Novosphingobium sp. G106: one gene and its partner. The protein of the gene in region 1 interacts with the protein of each later gene in a pairwise test. Links are inferred from orthologs where the notes say so. Each region holds a gene or a part of one and is shown on either strand. Other genes may lie near its edges. The genes, in order: pheT and secD.

Evidence for each region.
Region 2: the proteins of pheT (region 1) and secD interact in binary tests that used the Escherichia coli proteins (3 or more experiments, as listed by UniProt). The link is inferred for Novosphingobium sp. G106 from one-to-one orthologs.

What each region holds. Positions count from the first base shown.
Region 1 is NZ_JAHOOZ010000001.1:4,134,306-4,137,662, forward strand. Bases 234-3,273 are described here. They hold pheT (phenylalanine--tRNA ligase subunit beta), read left to right. Parts: upstream 234-560; coding sequence 561-2,987; downstream 2,988-3,273. Other genes in these bases: pheS (phenylalanine--tRNA ligase subunit alpha), read left to right, coding at 234-547. Also shown: more of pheS, read left to right, coding at 1-233.
Region 2 is NZ_JAHOOZ010000001.1:1,744,769-1,747,946, reverse strand. Bases 187-3,047 are described here. They hold secD (protein translocase subunit SecD), read left to right. Parts: upstream 187-743; coding sequence 744-2,351; downstream 2,352-3,047. Other genes in these bases: secF (protein translocase subunit SecF), read left to right, coding at 2,362-3,047; yajC (preprotein translocase subunit YajC), read left to right, coding at 370-708. Also shown: more of secF, read left to right, coding at 3,048-3,178. UniProt on the Escherichia coli protein: Part of the Sec protein translocase complex. Interacts with the SecYEG preprotein conducting channel. SecDF uses the proton motive force (PMF) to complete protein translocation after the ATP-dependent function of SecA.

The DNA of each region.
Region 1 (3,357 bases):
GATCCGCACGATGCTGGAGCGTGGCGCGCCGCTGCGCGTCATCGCGCCGGGCCGCGTCTATCGCTCGGACAGCGACGCGACCCACACGCCGATGTTCCACCAGATCGAAGGCCTGGTGATCGACAAGGGCATCCACCTCGGCCACCTCAAGTGGACGCTGGAGACCTTCCTCAAGGCCTATTTCGAGCGCGAGGACATCGTCCTGCGCCTGCGCCCGAGCTATTTCCCCTTCACCGAACCTTCGGTCGAAGTCGACGTCGGCTTCACCCTCGTCAACGGCAAGCGCGTGCTCGGCGGGCAGGAAGGCTGGATGGAACTGCTCGGTAGCGGCATGGTCAACCGCAAGGTGATAGCCGCGGGCGGTCTCGATCCGGACGTCTGGCAGGGCTTCGCCTTCGGCGTTGGCGTCGATCGCCTGGCGATGCTCAAATACGGCATGGACGACCTGCGCGCCTTCTTCGACGGCGATGTCCGCTGGCTCGCGCATTACGGCTTCGCTCCGCTCGACGTCCCGACATTGTCGGGCGGCGTGGGCACGGCAGCTTAAGAGGAGCGACCACATGAAATTCTCGCTCTCCTGGCTCAAGGACCACCTCGACACGTCCGCGACGGTCGATCAGATCGCCGACAAGCTCAACGCGATCGGCCTCGAAGTAGAAGGCATCGAGAACCCGGCCGAGAAGCTCGCCGGCTTCACTGTGGCGAAAGTGCTGAACGCCGAGCGCCACCCCGATGCTGACAAGCTGCAGGTACTCACCGTGGACCGCGGCGACGGCCAGCCGCTCCAGGTCGTCTGCGGCGCGCCCAATGCGCGGTCAGGCCTCGTCGGGGTGCTCGGCCTGCCGGGCGCGGTGGTGCCGGCCAATGGCATGGTGCTGAAAGTCGCGGCGGTGCGCGGCGTCGAATCGAACGGCATGATGTGCTCGACGCGCGAGCTCGAACTCGGCGAGGACCACGACGGCATCATCGAACTGCCCGCGGACGCGCCGATCGGCACGAGCTTTGCCGACTACCACGGCGCCGATCCGGTGTTCGACATCGCCATCACGCCCAACCGGCCCGACTGCATGGGCGTCTACGGCATCGCCCGCGATCTCGCAGCGGCGGGGCTGGGCACGCTGAAGCCGGTCCCGGTGGCCCCCGTCGCCGGCACTTTCGCTTCGCCGGTCGAAATCCGCACCGACGATGCCGAAGGATGCCCCGCGTTCTACGGCCGCACGATCGTTGGCGTGACCAATGGCGCTTCGCCCGACTGGATGCAGGCGCGGCTCAAGAGCGCCGGCCAGCGGCCGATCTCGGCGCTGGTCGACATCACCAACTACCTGATGCTGACCTACGGGCGCCCGGCGCACGCCTATGATCGCGCCAAGCTGACCGGCGCCGTCGTCGCGCGCCGCGCCAAGGACGGCGAGGGCGTGACCGCGCTCAACGGCAAGCACTACTTGCTCGACCATTCGATGACCGTGATCGCTGACGACGCAGGCGTCCACGACATCGCCGGCATCATGGGCGGCGAGCATTCGGGCTGCTCCGAGGATACGCGCGACGTGCTGCTCGAGATCGCCTATTTCGATCCGACCCGGATCGCCGCCACCGGCCGGACGCTGAACCTCACCTCGGAAGCGCGCAGCCGTTTCGAGCGCGGCATCGACCCGCAGTTCCTCGACGCCGGGCTCGACCTGCTGACCGGGCTGATCCTCGATATCTGCGGAGGCCAGGCTTCAGAAGTCATCCGCGCGGGAACGCCGCCCTCGGGCGCCAAGGTCGTGCACTACGAGCCCGCGCTGGCCGAGAAGCTCGGCGGCGTCGCGGTTCCGCCGGCGCAGCAGCGAACGATCCTGGAAAGCCTGGGCTTCGGCGTGGTCGCGGTGGAGAGCCAGACCGGCGAGCAATGGAGCGTCACCGCTCCGGGCTGGCGCCCCGACGTCGACGGCGCGCCCGACATCGTCGAGGAAGTCATCCGCATCCACGGCCTCGACAAGGTCGAAAGCGTCGCCCTGCCCCGCGCGGACGGCGTCGCCCGGCCGACCACAACGCCCGCGCAGAAGCTCGAACGCCGCCTGCGCCGTGCCGCGGCAGCGCGCGGGAGCCACGAGGCCGTGACGTGGTCGTTCCTGCCCGAGGCGGACGCCGATGCCTTCGCCGACGGCGCCAACGATTCTGGGGGCGGCGTCTGGACGCTGGCCAATCCGATCAGCGAGGACATGAAGGCCATGCGTCCCTCGCTGCTGCCTGGCCTGCTTGCCGCGGTGCGCCGCAACCTCGACCGCGGGGCCACGGGTCTGCGCCTGTTCGAGATCGGCCGCCGTTATCTGCGCGGTGAAGGCGGAGCCAGCGACGAGCGCCTGTCGCTCGCTGTGATCCTTGCCGGCGAGAAGACCCCGCGCGGCTGGGCCACGGGCAGACCAGCGAGCTTCGACGCCTTCGACGCCAAGGCCGAGGCTCTGGCACTGCTCGCCGAAGCCGGTGCTCCGGTCGACAACCTGCAGGTCATGGGCGAGGCTGGACCACAGTTCCATCCGGGCCAGTCGGGCACGCTGCGGCTCGGACCCAAGACCGTGCTCGCACGCTTCGGCATGCTGCACCCTGCCGTGGCCAAGCAATTCGACATCGACGCGTCGGTCGCGGTGGCCGAGCTGTTCCTCGACGCGATCCCCGGCAAGCGCGGCGCGGCGACTTTCGCCCGCGCGCATTACGCGCCGCCGGCGCTGCAGGCGGTGACGCGCGATTTCGCTTTCCTTGTTCCCGCCGATCTTCCCGCTGGCGATCTCGTCCGCACGATCAAAGGCGCCGACAAGGCGAACATCGTCGCCGCCCGTCTGTTCGACGACTTCCGCGGCCAGGGCGTGCCCGAGGGTCAGAAGTCGCTGGCGATCGAGGTCACGCTCCAGCCGGGCGAGAAGACCTACGCCGAAGCCGATCTCAAGGCGATCGCCGAGAAAGTCACCGCGGCGGCGGCAAAGCTCGGGGCAACGCTCAGAGGCTGATCGAGGATTGAATCGGGCGCGGCTTGCGGCATGATGCGCGGGCCATGCCTGATCTCATCTCGATCGCCTCGGGCGACCTCACCGCCCGGATCAACCCGTTCGGCGCCGAACTCTGGTCGCTGACCGACGGCGAGGGCCGCGAGTATATGACCGACGCCGATCCGGCGTTCTGGACCGGCCATGCGCCGCTGCTGTTCCCGATCGTCGGCGCGCTGAATGGGGGGGGAATATCGGCTCGGCGGCGAGACTTACGCGTTGCCCAAGCATGGTTTCGCACGCACCAGCCTGTTCACGTTGATCGAGCATGACGCCGATTCAGCGCGCTTCCGGCTGACCGACAGTGCGGAAACTCGCGCAGTATATCCTTTCG
Region 2 (3,178 bases), 2.4 Mb from region 1 along the record:
TGCATCGATGGAGAGGACTTGGCCCTGCCAGGGATGGCGGGGCGATCTGAATATATTGGTCGGGACGAGAGGATTCGAACCTCCGACCCCCACACCCCCAGTGTGATGCGCTACCAGGCTGCGCTACGTCCCGACCGAGGGGCGCCCTATAGGCACGGGCTGCGGCGATGGCAAGCGGGCTGCGAAGGTCTTTTGACGAGACGGGTTTTGGCGCGTGTTGTCCCGTGCCTCGTCCGTGTCGCCGCGTTGCCACACTCGCGCTTTGCTGCTAACCGCCCGCCATTCCGGCCCAGAGGTGCGGATTGACGGCTTGTTGGTGTTCCGACGGTCGCATTCGCATCGGCCGCAAAGAAAGCAGATTTTCCCGCAATGACCAGTTCCATCCTCGATATCCTTCAAGCTGCCGCTCCTGCCGCTGGCGAGCCGCCGGCCTGGGTGACGTTCATGCCCTTCGTCGGCATGGCGGTGATCTTCTGGTTCTTCATCCTGCGCCCGCAGATGCGCCAGCAGAAGGATCAGCGCGAGAAGATCAATTCGATCAAGCGCGGCGACCAGGTGCTGACCGGCGGCGGGTTCCTCGGCAAGGTGATCAAGGTCGACGACCAGTATGCGGAGATCGAGCTGGCGCCGAACGTCAAGGTCAAGGCGCTGAAATCGACCATTTCCGATATCGTCCCGCCGACCGGCTCGGCGCCGGCCAACGATTGATCGAAACACGGATCGTTCGGGAGAGCGCTTAGAATATGCTCGATTTTCCCCGTTGGAAGCGGGTCACCTATTGGCTGGTGACGCTGATCGCCGTGCTGGCGGCAGTGCCTTCCCTCTCTTCGCTTGCCGGTGTGCAGCTTCCTTCGGGCGTGCCGCATCCGATGGTCAACCTCGGTCTCGACCTTGCCGGCGGCAGCCGCCTGCTGCTCGAGGCCGACGCCAGCCAGGTGCGCCGCCAGCGGCTCGAATCCATGGAGGAGAGCGTTCGCGGGCGTCTCGGCAACAACGAGCCGCGCATCCGCATCGGCGACATCTCCAGTCGTGACGGCAATCTTTCCTTCGTGCTGGACAATCCCGCGCAGGTCGATGCCGCGCGCGAGCAGATCCTGCCGCTGACCACCGGCGCGGGCCTGACCGGCCAGCGCGACTGGGACATCAAGGTGGTGGACGGCAACCGCTTCATCCTGACGCCGACCGATGCCGGCATCAACCAGGCGGTCGACCACGCGATGGAAACAGCGATCGAAGTCGTGCGCAAGCGCATCGACGCGCTCGGCACGCGCGAGCCCGACATCCGCCGGCTCGGTTCCAACCGTATCGACGTGCAGGTGCCGGGCCTCAAGGATCCCGAGCAGCTGATCAAGCTGCTGGGCCAGACCGCCAAGCTGGAATTCAAGCTGGTCGACGAGACCGCGCCACCCAGCGACGTTGCCCAGGGTATCGTCCCTCCCGGCAGCGAGATCGTGCCTTGCGTCGATGCCAAGGCCTGCCGCGGCCAGGGCGCAATCGCGGTCAAGCGGCTTGGCGGCATCAAGGGCGATCAGCTGACCAATGCGGTCCAGACCAACGACCAGCGCACCAACGAGGCGGTCGTCTCGATCACTTTCGACCAGCAGGGCGGTGCCAAGTTCGCCAAGCTGACGACCGAGAACGTCAACAAGCCTTTCGCCATCATCCTCGACGGCAAAGTGCTGTCGGCCCCGAATATCAACGAGCCGATCCTGGGCGGCAGCGCTCAGATCTCGGGCAGCTTCACGGTCGATTCGGCCAACCAGCTGGCCATCGCGCTGCGCTCGGGCGCGCTGCCGGTGGACCTCAAGGTGGTCGAGCAGCGTACGGTCGGACCCGATCTCGGCGCCGATTCGATCAAGAAGGGCGCGCTCGCGATGCTCATCGGCACCACGGCGCTGATGACGTTCATCCTGATCACATACGGCCGTTTCGGCGCCTATGCGTGTGCGGCGCTGATCGTGAACCTGCTGATGATCCTGGGTATCATGGCCATTGCCAATACGACGCTGACCTTGCCGGGCATCGCCGGCTTCGTTCTGACCATCGGCGCAGCGGTCGACGCCAACGTGCTGATCAACGAGCGTATCCGTGAGGAACGGCACCGCGGACGTCGTGTCGTCCAGGCGGTGGAGATGGGCTACAAGGAAGCGAGCCGGGCGATCTTCGATGCCAACATCACCAACGTGATCGCTGCGGTGCTGATGTTCGCGTTCGGCACCGGCCCGATCCGCGGCTTCGCGGTGGTGCTGATGATCGGCATCGCCACGTCGGTGTTCACCGCCGTAAACATGACCCGCATGTGGGTCGCGATGTGGCTGCGCAAGGCGCGGCCCAGTGACATCGTGTTGTGAGGCAAGGCCGATGAAACTGCTCAAGCTCGTCCCCGACAACACCAACATCCACTTCCTCAAGTGGCGCGTGCCGTTCTACACGGTGAGCCTGCTGCTGATGGCGGCGTCGCTGGCGCTGGTCTTCACCAAGGGGCTGAACCTGGGCGTCGACTTCGTCGGCGGCCAGATGATCCGCTTCACTTTCGAGCACAGCGCCACCGCGCCCATCGCGCCGTTGCGCGACGAGATCAGCGCGCTCGGCTATGGCGAGCCGACGATCCAGGAATTCGGCAAGCCGAACCAGGTCTCGGTCCGCATGCGCCTGCCCGAAGGCTCGGAGAAGGACCCGTCAATCGCTGAGCAGATGTCGGCTAAGATCGTCGCGACAGTCAGGGCCAAGCATCCCGACGCGCGGCTCGACGGCAACGACACGGTCTCCGGCAAGGTGTCGGGCGAACTGTTCAGCAGCGGCATGCTGGCTCTGGGGCTCGCGATGGGGGCGATCTCGATCTACATCTGGATCCGCTTCGAATGGCAGTTCGGTATCGGCGCGCTGCTCTCGCTGATCCACGACGTGACGCTGACTCTCGGCTTTTTCGCGCTGACCCAACTCGAATTCGATCTCAACATCGTCGCGGCGCTGCTGACCTTGATCGGTTATTCGCTCAACGACACGATCGTGGTCTATGATCGTATCCGCGAGAATCTGAAGAAATACCGGCGCATGCCAATGCCCGAGCTGCTCGATCTCTCGGTCAACGAGACGCTGGCGCGTACCATCGTCACGTCGCTGTCGATGCTGATCACGCTGATCGCGCTGCTGCTGTTCGGGCCCGAGGTCATCTTCG